One region of the Mesorhizobium sp. WSM4833 genome, then DNA from elsewhere that is predicted to be linked to it. Evidence: riboswitches for the same ligand, from Rfam matches in the RefSeq annotation. Region 1 holds a riboswitch; the other holds the start of a gene.
What was found. A riboswitch is a leader RNA that binds a small molecule or an ion and turns the genes downstream of it on or off. The one in region 1 is predicted to bind thiamine pyrophosphate.
Positions count from the first base shown of each region.

Region 2: linked by a shared signal. The riboswitch ahead of thiB (thiamine ABC transporter substrate binding subunit) and the one ahead of AC0L2D_RS03160 (YkoF family thiamine/hydroxymethylpyrimidine-binding protein) in region 1 are both predicted to bind thiamine pyrophosphate.

Region 1 is NZ_JBVVQG010000002.1:18,602-26,083, reverse strand. Features, by position in the region: gene AC0L2D_RS03185 (hypothetical protein) at 1-72, shown strand, start outside; gene AC0L2D_RS03180 (hypothetical protein) at 158-865, opposite strand; gene AC0L2D_RS03175 (glycosyltransferase family 39 protein) at 1,165-2,712, shown strand; gene msrA (peptide-methionine (S)-S-oxide reductase MsrA) at 2,795-3,313, shown strand; gene AC0L2D_RS03165 (hypothetical protein) at 3,383-3,700, opposite strand; TPP riboswitch at 3,884-3,997, shown strand; gene AC0L2D_RS03160 (YkoF family thiamine/hydroxymethylpyrimidine-binding protein) at 3,988-4,596, shown strand; gene AC0L2D_RS03155 (ABC transporter permease) at 4,689-5,450, shown strand; gene AC0L2D_RS03150 (ABC transporter ATP-binding protein) at 5,447-6,214, shown strand; gene AC0L2D_RS03145 (ABC transporter substrate-binding protein) at 6,207-7,229, shown strand; gene AC0L2D_RS03140 (methyltransferase family protein) at 7,402-7,482, shown strand, end outside.
Region 2 is NZ_JBVVQG010000010.1:188,504-195,985, reverse strand. Features, by position in the region: gene AC0L2D_RS21670 (M48 family metalloprotease) at 1-1,456, opposite strand, end outside; gene thiQ (thiamine ABC transporter ATP-binding protein) at 1,715-2,506, opposite strand; gene thiP (thiamine/thiamine pyrophosphate ABC transporter permease) at 2,499-4,124, opposite strand; gene thiB (thiamine ABC transporter substrate binding subunit) at 4,133-5,131, opposite strand; TPP riboswitch at 5,175-5,289, opposite strand; gene AC0L2D_RS21650 (thiamine diphosphokinase) at 5,377-6,036, shown strand; gene AC0L2D_RS21645 (ABC-F family ATP-binding cassette domain-containing protein) at 6,038-7,482, shown strand, end outside.

The sequences.
Region 1 (7,482 bases):
GGTGGCGTTCTGAGCGGGCTCGGCGTGAACCTGCTGGGCGGCAACAGCTACAGGCTGGGCAAGCGCCACTAGTCCGGCGCTGCATTTCAACTGTCGAAGGCAACCCAAAATAGCCCGTTCCGGTGCGCCGGGCGGGCTATTTCGCGTGTCGGGCCGATCAAGCGAGAATGTTGACCGCGCGTGCCGCGACCAGCGCGATGGTCAGCAGCGAGATCATGGCCTCGGCCATCATCAGCAGCTTGGCGCGCTGGGAAAGGGGCAAGGTATCGGTGGGTGAAAACGCTGTCGCATTGGTGAAGGCGAGGAAGAAATAATCGACGAAACCGGGCAGCCAGTCTCGGAGGTCACGGTCGTTCAACGTCATCTGCGCGAACAGGAAATCGGCCTGCGCAAGCTTGACGAGGCCGCAGGTCGGCGGGCCGCCGCGGTCGGTGCTCCAGAACCACAAGGCAAAGACGATGACGTTGGTGACCCAGATGTTGAGTGCGTCGATCAGCAGCGTCGTGCCGCTGTTGCCGCCATGGCCCTCCAGCAAGGCACGCACCAGCAGGACCAGCGAACCGCAGTTCATGATGCTGATGATGGCGGTCATGGTCAGGGCTGTTCTGCGGATCATGACCCGAAACTGGCCGATCGCATGCCACTCGTGGTCCTCGACCGCCTTGCGGGTGGCGGCCTGTGTCCAGGCGGTGGCCACCGACAAGGGCAGCAGCAGAGCGGCCTCCAGTGCGGGCGCTAGCCAGCGCGGCCCGAATGAGAGATTGTTGATGACCAGAAGCTGCAGGCAGATGATCACGAGAACGGCCGCACGGGCCATCCAGAAATCGAGCGCACGGTAGTGGATGACGGCATGGTGGTGGCGCATTTATCAAATCCTGGATGCTTTTTTGGGGACGGGAACCGGTCAGGCGTAGGCGACGCCTGCCGCGATCACGCCCGATGCGCCGTGCCCGGCATGTTCAGGGCGCTTCGGGACGGCGTGTTCCATTGTTGTCCTGCTGGCATGTGATGATGAGAGAGGCGGCATGGTGGCGCGAAACTCTGCCTCAATCTTGGTTTTGCCATGGTCGCCCAAGTATACATTTTCGTAAGCTTCGAGTTCTGGGCTGTTCCAAAAACCGTCCGGTGTGATTTATCCACCGCATGACGCGAATCGACGAACCCATGAACGGTTGGCTGCCGGTGGGCAGTTCTGTTCCAGGCGACTGGCGGCAGTCGTCGATCTGGCAGGGGCTGACGCGCTATCCAGAAGCCGGCCTGGCGCTTTTATGCCTGACACAGATCCTGTGCTGGACCGTGGCGCCCGCGCTTGTCGACGTGTCACCGCCCAACGATGTCGTCGAAGGCTTCATGTGGGGCCGCGAATGGGTGCTGTTGACCTACAAGCATCCACAGCTTCCCGGCTGGCTGCTCGAGATCAGCCATCTTCTGACCGGATCGTTCCGCTGGCCGCAATATCTCGTGGCTCAGCTAACGATCTCGGCCACTTTCGTGCTAGTCTATCTGCTGGCCCGCGACATGCTCGGGCGAACCCGCGCGCTGGCCGCCGTGCTTCTGATGCCGTCGCTCTATTTCTTCGGCTGGCCGACCCCACAGTTCAATCATGACTACGCGCAGATGCCCTTCTGGGCCGCTATCTGCTGGCTGTTGTGGCGTGCGGGCCGTGGTGGTGGGCCGGGCTGGTGGCTGGCGCTCGGGCTGGTGTCGGGCGTCGGGCTCTATGCCAAGCTTTCCACCGGCCTATTATTGCTTTTCGGGGCGATCTGGCTGCTGTCGGACACACGCGCACGCAGTCGGCTCGCCACGCCCTGGCCATGGCTCGGGCTCGCGGTTTTCGGCGCTGTCGCCGCTCCACTGGCCGCCGAACTCTGCCGCGTCGATTTCCTGCCGCTGACCTATGCCGCCTGGCGCGATCAGTGGGTGGTGGCCCATCGCTCCCGCTTTTATTATATCGGCGTCCAGATGGCTGGGCTCTGCGGCTTTCTTCTGGTGCTGGCGATATCAGGGCTGCTGCGGCGCTCGCCCGCGCCGCAAAAGCCCGTCGGGCGCGGCACGCTGGTCTATCTCTTGTGGATGGGGGTTGGCCCGGCGATCCTCGTGATGGTGGCGTCCCTGTTCACCGGCGCCGGCGAGGCCTGGGGCGCGCCGATGTACAATCTTGCTGGCGTTGTGGCGCTCGCCTTGCTGGGCCATCGCCTCGGCGCCATCGAGATGCGAAAGCTGGCGATCTGCGCGCTCATCTCCATTGTCGGCATATCCGGTGCCTATGCGGGCATCCGCTGGACGAAATGCAATCTGCGTGGGCGCATGGACGCCGTCTGCTGGCCGGCGCAAAAGATCTCGGATGAGGCAGAGGCTGTCTGGCACGCTGCGACGCCCGATCGGCTCGACATCGTCGGCGGCCATGCCCTTATTGCGCCGCTGGCGGGCCTCAATGCCTATGACAAGCCGTCGATCTTCACCGAACTGAACATGCAGTACGCCCCCTGGATCACCAAGGAGCGGCTGCGCGAGCATGGCATATTGCTGGTCTGGCCCGGGCGCGATGTGCCATCTTATCTGCAGGCGTGGGTGGGCGACATCCCGGTCAAAACCTTTCTTTTCGACTGGTCGCTCAAGGCGCCGCCGGTGGCGATCAGCTTCGCCGCCATTCCGCCTGGCGCGCGGCAGTTGCCGGGTGCTATCGACGGCCTCGCCCGACCGAGCAACTGAAGCAGATCCGCCGGTCCGCTGGACGAAGCAGGTGACAATGCCCATCTATGTCCAGACAAACTTGCCTTTGAGGAGACGTGATATGGCGACTTCGACCGAACGCGCAGTCCTTGCCGGTGGCTGCTTCTGGGGTATGCAGGATTTGATACGGCGCTATCCCGGCATCATTTCCACCCGTGTTGGCTACAGCGGCGGCGACGTGCCCAACGCCACCTACCGCGACCACGGCAGCCATGCCGAAGCCATCGAGATCAATTTCGATCCGGCCATCATAAGCTATCGCACGCTGCTGGAACGCTTCTTCCAGATCCACGATCCGACGACCCGCAACCGTCAGGGCAACGATGTCGGGATGAGCTATCGCTCGGCTATCTACTACACCAGCGACGAACAGAAGCGCATCGCCGAGGACACGATCGCCGATGTCGATGCCTCGGGCCTGTGGCCGGGCAAGGTCGTCACTGAAGTCGCACCCGTTGGCCCCTTCTGGGAAGCCGAGCCCGAGCATCAGGACTATCTGGAGAAATATCCCAACGGATACACCTGCCACTTCGTCAGGCCGGGGTGGAAGCTGCCGGTTCGGGAAAAAGCGGTGCCGTAGATACACTGATACGACAGGATTTGAGAAGCCGCGGAGCGCTCGCTCCGCGGCTTCTTTTCATTGCAATTCCTACTTGCCGCAATGGTTGTCATTAACTGTCGGCGCGGTGGTGCCCGGCGACGTTCCACTGGCATCGGGCTGTGCGCCCTGCGGATGGGCAGGGCAATTTTCATCCGCGTTTGAATTCGTGGCGCCCGGTGCTGCCGTCGTACTGTTGGTCGTGCCGGGGTCTACCGTGTTCGGCGAAGCCGGCGTATTTGGGTCGACGGTGACCGACTTGCCGCTGCCGCCGGATCCGTCGGTGCCGCTTGTGCCATTGCTCTGCGCCATGGCCGATGTCGCCAGGCCAATGGTGAGCGCCGAAGCTGCGAGGATTTTCATGAACATGGTTTGTCTCCATTGTCTGTGAACTCGTCGCGTAGCGACTGGTGGGACAACCTCGCGGCCTGGTGAAGGTTCCCGATAAATTCTCGCGCCGGCAGAGCCAACCGCGCCCGCCCTGGCGCAATGCTTTTGGCGCAGTGCGATGAAGAAACGGCTTTTCCTTCAACTCGAATGATGCTTAAAGGCGCACATCCACAGGGGTGCTCCGTACGGTCGGGGCTGAGACGGGGGCGGCAAGCCCACAGACCCTAGAAGCTGATCTGGGTAATACCAGCGGAGCGAGGCGGGCGATGTTTTCAGGCGCACAGATTTCCCTATATCCCATGACCGACGATTTCGTCGGTGTCATCCTTGGCGCGCTCGGTGCGCTCGATCCCTGGCGCGACAAACTCAGGATCGAGACCGACGACATCTCGACCTTGCTGGTCGGGCCGCCCGAAGTGCTGTTTCCTGCCATGCGCGACCTCTTCGTGGCGGCGGCACGCAGCGGCAAACATTGCGTGTTGTCGGCCACCATCTCGCGCGGCTGCCCTGGCGAGCCGGACGATCCGATCTGCCGCTCCGATGCGTTTGGCGGGCCCGTCGGTCCACTCGGCCCGCGCAAGGACGCGGCCATCGCGGCGGTGCGCAATGCTGCTGCCACCGGCCAGCCTGCGGCGGCGCAGTTCTCGCTCTATGTGATGGGCACAGACGACCACATGGACGAGATCTACGGCTGCATAGACTTTCTCAAGCAGTCCGGCGTCTATGAGCGCTCCAAACATTTCTGCACGAAACTGCGCGGTGATGCCGGTGCGATCTTTTCGGCGCTGGACGAGGCTTTCTGCCGTTTCGGACTAGGCGCTGGCCACGTAACCCTCGACGTCACGGTCTCGGCCAACAGCCCGTCGGCCGTCTGAAGCCGCGCCGCTCTCGCGGCCGTCAAAGGTTATTTCCCGTGGTCTCATCATCAGTCGCTTCGCGCCCGATCGCGAGCTTTCTCGTCAAGGCAATGCCGGCCGTGATCTCGGCCGGTTTGCTCCTGCTGGCGTGGGAGCTTTATGCCACCTATTCCGGCATCAGGGCCACGATACTGCCGGCGCCGTCACGCGTCTTCGAGCAAGCGATGCTCAATCGCGAGGCGCTGGCCGACAATGCCGTTCCGACCATCCGTGCCACGCTTCTTGGCTTTGCCTGTTCGCTCAGCGCCGCCTTCGTGCTGTCGATGCTGGTCGACTTCTTCCAGCCGCTGCGGCGTGCGTTGTTTCCCGTCTTCATCGTCAGCCAGACCTTGCCGCTGGTGGCGATCGCGCCGCTGGTGGTGCTGTGGTTCGGCTTCGGGCTGGCGCCCAAGATCATGCTGGTGGCGCTGGTCACCTTCTTTCCGATGCTGGTTGCATTGGTCGAAGGCTATGAGGCGACCGAGGCCGAGATCGGGCAAATGCTGCGCGCCATGGGGGCAGGGCGCTGGCGCATCTTCCTGCTGGCGCGGCTGCCTTCGGCGCTGCCTTACTTCTTTGCCGGGTTGAGGATCTCCATCACCTATGCGGTGGTCGGCGCCATCTTCGCTGAATATGCCGGTGCCGCGAAGGGTCTGGGCATCTACATGCTCAACGCCAAAAACAATTTCCGTCCTGATCTGGTTCTTGCCGCCGTCGGTGTCTGCGCGGCGCTGACCCTTGTCCTGTTCGGGTTGACCGTGTTGCTGCAGCGCCTTGCCATGCCCTGGGAGCGAGCCGGCAGGGAAACTGCCGGGAAGGGGGCCTGGCGATGAGCCGGCTCGAACTGCGGCATGTGCACAAGGCGTTCGGTGGGCTCGACGTGCTGGCCGATATTTCGCTCAGCGTCGGCGCTGGTGAGTTCGTCTCGATCCTTGGACCCTCGGGTGCCGGCAAGTCGACGCTGTTCCAGCTTCTGACCGGCGCCGAGCATGGCGAGGGCGAGATTTTGTTCGACGGCGCGCGGCTCGACGACCACGGCAGGCACTTCGCCTTCATGCCGCAGCGCGACGCGCTGATGCCATGGCGGCGCATCCTCGACAACACGACGCTCGGGCTCGAAGTGCAAGGTATGAGGAGACAGGCGGCGCGGGCGCGCGTTGCGCCGTTGTTTGCCGAATTCGGGCTTGCCGGCTTCGAGCAGCATTTTCCCGCGCAGCTGTCCGGCGGCATGCGCCAGCGCGCGGCCTTGCTGCGCACCGTGGTGCAGGAGCGCGACATGCTCCTGCTCGACGAGCCGTTCGGCGCGCTCGATGCGCTGACCCGCACCGCCATGCAGCGCTGGCTCGAACAGATGTGGCGGCATCATCGCTGGACGGCGCTCTTGATCACCCATGACGTGCGCGAAGCCGTGTTCCTGTCCGACCGCATCTATGTGCTGTCGGCGCGCCCGGCCCGCATTGTGCGTGAAATCAGGGTGCCGTTGCCGCGCCCGCGCAGCCTTGGCGGCGATGCCGCGCGCCAGGCAAGCGCGCTCGAGGCCGAAATCCTCGACATCATCCTCAACCCCAATCCATCCAAAGGACACGATCATGACTGACTTGACGCGTCGGCAGGCCTTGTTGCTGACCCTTGCCACCGGCCTTCCCTTGATTGCCGGGACGGGTCGGGCTCGAGCACAATCGGCGGCACAAAAGGTCACCGTCGCCCTCGACTGGACGGTCAATACCAACCACATCGGACTGTTCGTCGCCCGCGACAAAGGGTTTTATCGCGAAGCCGGGCTCGAGGTCGACATCCTGCCCTACAGCGATACCGGTGCGGGCACGCTGGTCGCAAACCGCGTCGCCGATTTCGGCATCAACGGCACCATCAGCCTGTTCACCCAGAGAACCGCCGGGGCGGATCTGAAGGGCGTCTATGCGGTGGTGCAATCCGAAACAGGCCGCGTGGTCTTCAATGCGGCACGCAACGAGATCAAAAGCCCAAGAAGCCTCGACGGCTTGATCTATGGCGGCTTCGGCAGTGCCTGGGAAAACGCGCTGATATCGACCATCATCCGCCACGACGGCGGCAAGGGCAATTTCGAGACGGTGACGCTCGGCACCTCAGCCTATGAGGCGCTGGCCAATGGGTCGGTCGATTTCACGCTCGAAGTCTCGACCTGGGAGGGTGTCGAAGCCGAGCTCAGGGGCGTCAAGCAGCGCAGCTTCGTCTATGCCGATTATGGCGTGCCTGACGAGCACACGACGCTGATCTCTTCGAGCGAAGCCTATCTCCAGGCCAATCCCAAGCCTGCGGCCGACTTCGTTCAGGCGACGCGACGCGGCTACCAGTTCGCTGTCGACCACCCCGACGATGCGGCAACCCTGCTGATCGCTGCAAACAAGGATGCCTTGACCAATCCGGCGCTGATCCACGCCTCGCTGAAGGCATTGATCGACGGCCATTATCTACGCAGCCAAAGCGGGGCCATCGGGACGATGGATCCGGCCAAGATGGAAGCGATTGGCGACTATCTCTTCGCCTCCGGCATTTTGCGCGATTCCGACGGCAAGCTGGTTGCTCGACGCCCGGATTTCGGGAGCTATTTCCGCAACGACTATCTGAGCTAGTCTGGCAAAACCAAATGACATGGGTCGCCAGTCTTTCTGGGCGACCGCGTGGAGCAGGTCGTCTGGAAGTGGCGCCCTGGCTCCCCGACAGCCAGTTTAAGACCGATCTGATCTTGTTGATTAACTGCCCGGCAATGGTTGCGTGCAAAGGTCGCCCTGAGGGATCATTGGGGTGTCTGCATTGCTCATATCAAAAAGCGAGGCGCTTTCGCACGTCAGTGACGGCACGATTCTGTCCGCAGCCCGAAAGCGT
Region 2 (7,482 bases), on a different contig from region 1:
CGATCTTGACCTTGTCGCCGGCCGAAACCGCGGCACCAGGCGACAGCGCGTTGAGGACGCGGAACAGGTCGAGCTTACGGTCGACGCCGACCATCTGCGCCGAAAGCGAACCCATCGTCTGCCCAGGCTGGACAGTGACGACGCGGATGCGCAGCGGCTTCAGCGCCGCCTTTTCGGCGGCACTCAAGATCCGGAACGAGCCGCTGACCGAGCGGGCGATTGTGTCCAGCGACGTGCTGGCCGAAGGGGCCGCGGTCAGCAGCCGGTAGACCTGGCCGCCGGCGCGGATCACCGCAATGTCGAACTGCCAGCCTTCGGCGCCGGCATGCGCGGTCGCTGCCTCGTTGCCGTTGATGGTTTCCTGCCTGACGCTGCTGTCGACGAGACCAGCCACCCAGCCGCTGCGGATATAGTCCGTCAGCGCCCGGTTCTTGTCGATCGACACGCCATCGAAACGGATCGCTATGTCGCCGGGGCCGGTGGCCGTCACCGCTGCCGCCGAATTGTCGATGATGAAGCCGTCCGGTACCGTGAACGATACGCCAAGGCCCGGATGCAGGAAGGTTTCGCCGCGCACATAGCCTTCTTCCGGCGTGTCGCCATAGAGCAGGCCGTCTATGCCGGCGAGGAAGGAATCGCGGTCGCGCGTGCCGACGCCCGGCGCGCCGAACTGGCGGGCATGGCGCTGCGCCAGATCGATGCGCTGCGGCGTATTGGGGTGCGTGGCCAGGAAGTCGAGGCTGGCGTCGGTGGCGCCGCTGATCGAGCGGAAATCCGTGTAGGCCGACATTGATTGCAGGAAGCGGCCGGCGGCGAAAGGATCGTAGCCGGCCTCGCCGATCGACTTGATGCCGATGGCGTCGGCTTCCAGCTCCTGGTTGCGCGAGAATTGCGCGAGCCTCAGCTTGCCGCGGATCAACGCCGCCTTGGCGGTCGGGCTGTCGCCGAGCACATCGGAAACCACCTTGGTCGCCAGGCCTTCCTCTGCCTCGAGTTGCTGGCGCTGCAAGCCGTGATTGGCGGTGACATGGCCCATCTCATGCGCGATGACAGCGGCAAGCTCGGCCGAATCATTGGCCAGCGCCAGGAGGCCGCGCGTGATGTAGAGATAGCCGCCCGGCAGCGCGAAGGCATTGACATTGGGCGAATTCAAAATGGTGATGCGATAGGTCTGTGTCGGGTTGGCGGACACCACCGTCAAACTACCGACCACCTTGGCGACCATGCGCTCGAGCTTGGGATCGGAATATTCGCCGCCATAGGTCGCCAGGATGCGCGGATGCTGCGCCCTGGCCAATTCGGCGAGCTTGTTGTTGGCGCCGACATTGTCCACCGTGATCGGCTTGTCGGAAGGCTGGAAGCCGGATTCCTGAACCTCCGGCGGCGTGAACATCTGGCAGCTTGCCAACGCCACGGCAAAGCCGGCCAGCGCGAGGAAGCGCGCCAGCGGTTTCATTCCCAATGTGTTAGCGCCGATCGCCAGAACGGCTTCCTTTCGGGTCCCGGCACATGACATTGAAAATCGGGGACGATCTTCAGAATGTTCACGTGCCATATCTCAAACTGCTGCAGTATCCGCGGCCCGTCCCAGGGGCGGGCGCCGGATACTGCAGGCAAATCACGGCCTGTGCCGGACCGGTAGGGCGGACCTAGCCACACTCCCCCGGTCATGGCAAGCAAACGCCACATCGCCTGGAGCCGGTTTGACCGTAAATTATGTCCGCTTCCGGGCAACATCGCGTGATGTGGAATATCCGGCACCCGCGCCGATATAGCGCCGGAACGCCTCCGGACCAGCCCCGGCAAAGAAATCATCAGCCTTGCCGGTGGCGGCGACCAACCCATTGTCGACAAACACCATATGCTCGCCGATGCGGCGTGCATCCTCCGGCTGGTGCGTGACGAACAGCACTGTCATGGCGCGTTCGGCATGAACGGCGGCAACCAGGTCCAGCATCTCGTCGCGCAAAGCCGGTCCGAGCGAAGCGAAGGGCTCGTCGAGCAGCAACACCGGTCGGTCGCGCACCAGCACGCGGGTCAGTGCGACGCGCTGGCGTTCGCCCCCCGAGAGCTCGCGCGGCAGGCGTTTCTCCTTGCCCGCAAGACCGGTGCGCGCAAGCGCCTCGGCGACCGCGGCGCGGTCCGCCTCGGTCAGCCGCAGGGATGGCGAGCGGCCGAGCCCGACATTCTGCTCGACGGAAAGATGCGCGAAGAGATTGTTCTCCTGGAACACCATCGACACTGGCCGCGCCGAGGCCGGCTCGGCGCTGACATCGACACCGCCGATCAGCACGCGGCCCGACCGTGGGGTCTCGAAGCCGGCGACCAGATTGAGCAGCGTCGACTTGCCCGAACCGCTCGGCCCCATGATGGCGGTGATCGTCGCCGCGGCAAACTCGACATCGAAAACAAGCGGCGCCTCGCCATAGCTGCCATAGCTGAACGACACTTTGTCCAGCCGCACCGGCGCGCCCTTCGCGAGCCCGTTGGCCGCCTTTTCACGCATCACGGACCTCCTCCCTTCCCAGCCAGTGCGCCGCCACGATCAACGCGAGACAGACGAGGCCGAGCAGCAGTGCGAGGCCGGCGGCATCCTCGGTGCGGTAGCTGCCCATCCGAGCCAGAAGAAGGTAGGGCAATGTCTGCACGGAATCACTGCCGAACAAGGCAATGACACCGAGATCGCCGAGCGACAGCGCCATGGCGAAAGCGAAGGCCGTGGCGAGCGGTCGCCGCAGCGACGGCCAGTCGACCAGCATCAGCCGGTTCCAGCCCGCAATGCCGAGCTGTGCACAGAGCCGTTCGTGACGCTCGCTCGCCGCATCATAGGCGGGACGCACGGCGCGGAGCGCAAACGGCATCGCCATCACCGCGTTGACGGTGACGACCATGACCGGGGCGATGGCGAAGACATCGCCGACATGGCGCAACAACAGGAACCAGCCGGCGCCGACGACGATCGGCGGCACGACCAGGACAAAACCGGCGCCTGTATCGGTCGCGTGCTCGAGCAGTGTCTTTGCGCCGGCACGGCGGTTCAGCGCCAGTGCCCGCCGCGCCATGGTCAGCGCCAGCGACAGCATCACCGAAAGCAGCGCCGACAGGAAGGCGAGCGCCGCGCTGGTCAGCGTTGCCTGCCGGACAGTGGCCTCGCCGGCCAAGCGGGCGAGATCGGCACTCAATCCGGCCATCACGGTTGCCGCCATCGGCCCGACGACGAACAGCAGCGCCAGGACGATGAGTAGCGCGTTCAACCAGGTCTCGCTCCGATTGACCGAGAGATAGCGGCGTTGCGCGACCGGCAAATTGGTGTCGCTGACCACATTGGCGCCTAGCCGCGTCAGTGCCAGCACCACGATAAAGGTCAAGGCGATCTGCAGCAGCGTCAGTGCAACGGCCCGTGCGGGATCGAAATCGAAGCGCAGCGCCTGGTAGATGCCGACCTCAAGCGTCGTCGCGGCCGGCCCGCCGCCGAGCGTCAGCACGATCGTGAAGGATGTGATGCAGAGCATGAACACAAGCCCGGCGACGCCGGGCAGTGCGGCGCGCAGCGTTGGCCATTCGATCAGCCGGAACGCCGGCCGGGCCGCCATGCCGAGTTGGCTCGCCAGCCGCCATTGGTCGGCCGGTATGGTCTGCAGCGCCTCGAGGAACAGCCGCGTCGCCAGCGGCAGGTTGAAGAAGACATGGGCGACGAGAATGCCGGACAGGCCATAGATGCCCGGCCAGCTTCCGCCGCCGATAACGGCAAGCACGCCGGCGAAGTAGCCGGCACGGCCATAAAGCGCCAGGATGCCGAGCGCTGCAACGATGGCCGGCAGCGCCAACGGCACGGCGAAGATCTGCAGGATGAAGGCGCGGCCGAAGAAACGTGGATGCCGCGACAGAGCGCGCGCCACAAACAGCCCCGGGATGACCGAAAGCAGCGTCGACAGGACCGCTTGCCAGAGCGTGAAGCGAATGACGCGAAGCAGATAGGGATCGAAGGCTGCCCAGGCGCCCGAGAAATCATGGGCGCCCTCGAAAAGCAGGCCGGCAAACGCGCCGCCGATCAGCAGCGCGATTGCAGCGAGCGCTACAATGCCGGCACTGACGCGGGAATCCGTGGAATGCGCCGGCGCCATCGCGCTGCCTACTTGCTCATCGCCGCCAGCCATTCATCGACCCAGGCCTTGCGGTTGGCAGAGACCTCTTGCGGGCTGAACAGCAAGGTCTTCGTTGGCTTGACCAGTTTGTCGAAGGCCGAATTGAGCGGCTTGTCGGTCTTGCCTGCCGGGAACATCCAGTTGGTCTCGGGGATGGCATCCTGGAATTTCGGCCCGGTCATGAAGGCCATGAACTTGGCCGCCAGCGGATTCTTGGCTCCTGTCGTGGTGATACCCGCCACCTCGATCTGCAGATACTCGCCCTCCTCGAAGGAGGCCGCCTGGTAGCGCTCCGTGTTCTCGGCGACCATGTGGTAGGCTGGCGACGTCGTGTAGGACAGCACCATCGGCGCCTCGCCCTTGGTGAACAGCCCATAGGCCTCGCTCCAGCCCGGCGTCACGGTCAGCACCTTGGCCTTGAGCTTGGCCCAGGCCTCGGGTGCCTTGTCGCCATAGACCGACTTGACCCAAAGAAGCAGGCCGAGGCCTGGCGTCGAGGTGCGCGGATCCTGGATGACGATCTTGTCGTTGGCACTGCCTTCGATCAGCTCCTTCAGGCTCTTCGGCGGCGTCTTCATCTTCTGCGTGTCGTAGACGACAGCGAAATAGCCGTAGTCGAAGGGGACAAAAGTGTCGTCGCTCCAGCCGCCCGGCACATTGACATCCGTCACCGCGCCATGCGGCGCGAACAAGCCTGACGCCTTGGCATCGGCGGTGAGATTGGTATCCAGGCCAAGCACGATATCGGCCTTGGTCGATGCGCCTTCCAATCTGACGCGGTTGAGCAGCGCGACGCCATCGGCGACCGAGACGAAGTCGACGTCGCAGCCGCATTCGGCCTCGAACTCCTTCTTCACCACGGGACCCGGACCCCAGTCGGCGGTGAAACTCTCATAGGTGTAGACGGTGAGCTTGTCCTTGGCCAAGGCGGGCCCGGACAAGGCCACGACCGTTGCTGAAACAAGAGCGTATAAAAGCGTGCGCATCGGCGCCTCCTTCGTTTGAATTGAAAGGAATTGAGGCGTCGGACTGTCCGAAACGTCTAATCCCTCCGCCGGTACAAACCGGATCAGGTTCAGCGGGTTGGCGAGACTGCCTCTCAGCCGGTCCGCGAAGATCGCGTCCGGCACCCCGTTAGAGCGTTTCGACACATAGGCCGGGCCGATCCGCCATGCAAGCGGGAGTTTGCCGCCTTCCGTTTCCCGTGCCGGGCTGGTAAGGGCCACACGATATGAGCACATTCACCATCCTGCTTGGCGGCGATCTCATCCGTACGCCACGGCTCGACCGTCAGGTCAAAGGCTCCCGCGTCATCGCCGCCGACGCCGGCATCGGTCATGCGCGGTTGCTGGGTCTCGTGCCGGAGCTGTGGGTGGGTGATTTCGATTCGGTGCCGGCCAACCTGCCGGACGATCTCGCTTCCGTGCCGCGCCGGACCTTCCCGGCGGAAAAGGACCAGACCGATGGCGAACTTGCCGTCGCCGCGGCACTGGAGCGCGGCGCGACCCGGCTGGTGCTGGCCGGCGCCTTTGGCGGCAAGCGCGCCGACCACGCTTTTCTGCATCTGTCGCTCGGCCTGCGGCTGGCGGAGGCGGGAACGGACGTGCTTTTGACCAGCGGCGCTCAGGAAGGCATCCCCCTGCTGCGTGGAACGGCCGGCTTCGACTATGCCGACGGCACGCTGTTTTCGGTGCTCGGCTTTTCCGAGCTCGACGGCCTGACCGTCACCGGCGCCAAATGGCCGCTCGCTCACGTCAAGGTGGCGTTCGGTTCGTCGCTGACCATTTCCAACGAGGTCAAGTCCGACAAGACCGGGGGCCGCCTCGAAATCGCGCTCGGCCATGGCCGCGCGATGCTGCTCGCTCATCCCTATCCCTTACCTGAAAGCTGACATGGCCCCGCCCCTTCTCAACCTCGACGGGATAAAACTGACCTTCGGCGGCACGCCGCTGCTCGATGGCGCCGCCTTGACGGCTTCGACCGGCGACAAGATCGCACTGGTCGGCCGCAACGGGTCCGGCAAGTCGACCCTGCTGAAGATCGCCGCCGGCCTGATCGAGCCGCAGGACGGCGAAGTGTTCCGCCAGCCTTCGGCGACCGTCCGCTATCTGCCGCAGATGCCCGACATGGAAGGTTTTGCCACTGTCCGCGCCTATGTCGAGGCCGGGCTTGGCCCCGCCGACGATCCCTACCGCGCCAGCTATCTGATGGAGCATCTCGGCCTGTCGGGTGAGGAACGTCCGAACGACCTGTCGGGCGGCGAGGCGAGGCGCGCCGCCCTTGCCCGCGTCATGGCGCCGGAGCCCGATATCCTGCTGCTCGATGAGCCGACCAACCATCTCGACCTCTCGGTCATCGAATGGCTGGAAGAAGAACTCATCCGCACCTCCTCGGCGCTGATCGTCATCTCGCACGACCGCCGCTTCCTCGAACGCGTGTCGCGCGCCACGGTCTGGCTCGATCGCGGCCAGACCCGCAGGCTGGACAAGGGCTTCGGCCATTTCGAGGAATGGCGCGACCTGGTTCTGGAGGAAGAAGAACGCGAGCAGCACAAGCTCGGTCGCCAGATCGTTCGCGAAGAGCATTGGCTGCGCTACGGCGTGACGGCGCGGCGCAAGCGCAACATGCGCCGGCTCGGCGAGTTGCAGACCATGCGCCAGCGTTTTCGCGGTCATCGCGGGGCCGAAGGGTCGGCGACCATGGTGGCGAGCGACGCCACCGAGTCCGGCAAGCTGGTGATCGAGGCGAAAAACATCGAAAAGAGCTTTGGCGATCTCACCGTGGTCAAGGCGTTTTCGACCCGCATCCAGCGTGGCGATCGCGTTGGCCTGGTCGGGCCGAACGGCGCCGGCAAGACCACGCTCTTGAAGATGCTGACCGGCGAGATGAAGCCGGACGCCGGTTCGGTGCGGCTCGGCACCAATCTGGAGATCGCAACGCTCGACCAGAAGCGTGAGGCGGTCGACCCGCAGGAGACGCTGGCACAATATCTCACCGATGGGCGCGGCGAAAACCTCGTCATCAATGGCGAGCAGCGCCACGTGGTCTCCTACATGAAGGATTTCCTGTTCAAGCCGGAGCAGGCGCGCACGCCGGTGCGCGAGTTGTCCGGCGGCGAGCGGGCGCGGCTCTTGCTGGCGCGCGTGCTGGCGCGGCCCGCAAACCTTCTGGTGCTCGATGAGCCGACCAACGATCTCGACATGGAGACGCTTGAACTGCTGCAGGAACTGGTCGCCGGTTTCGCCGGCACCGTCATCCTGGTCAGCCACGACCGCGATTTCCTCGACCGCACCGTGACCAGCCTGATCGCGCCGGATGGTGAAGGCCGCTGGATCGA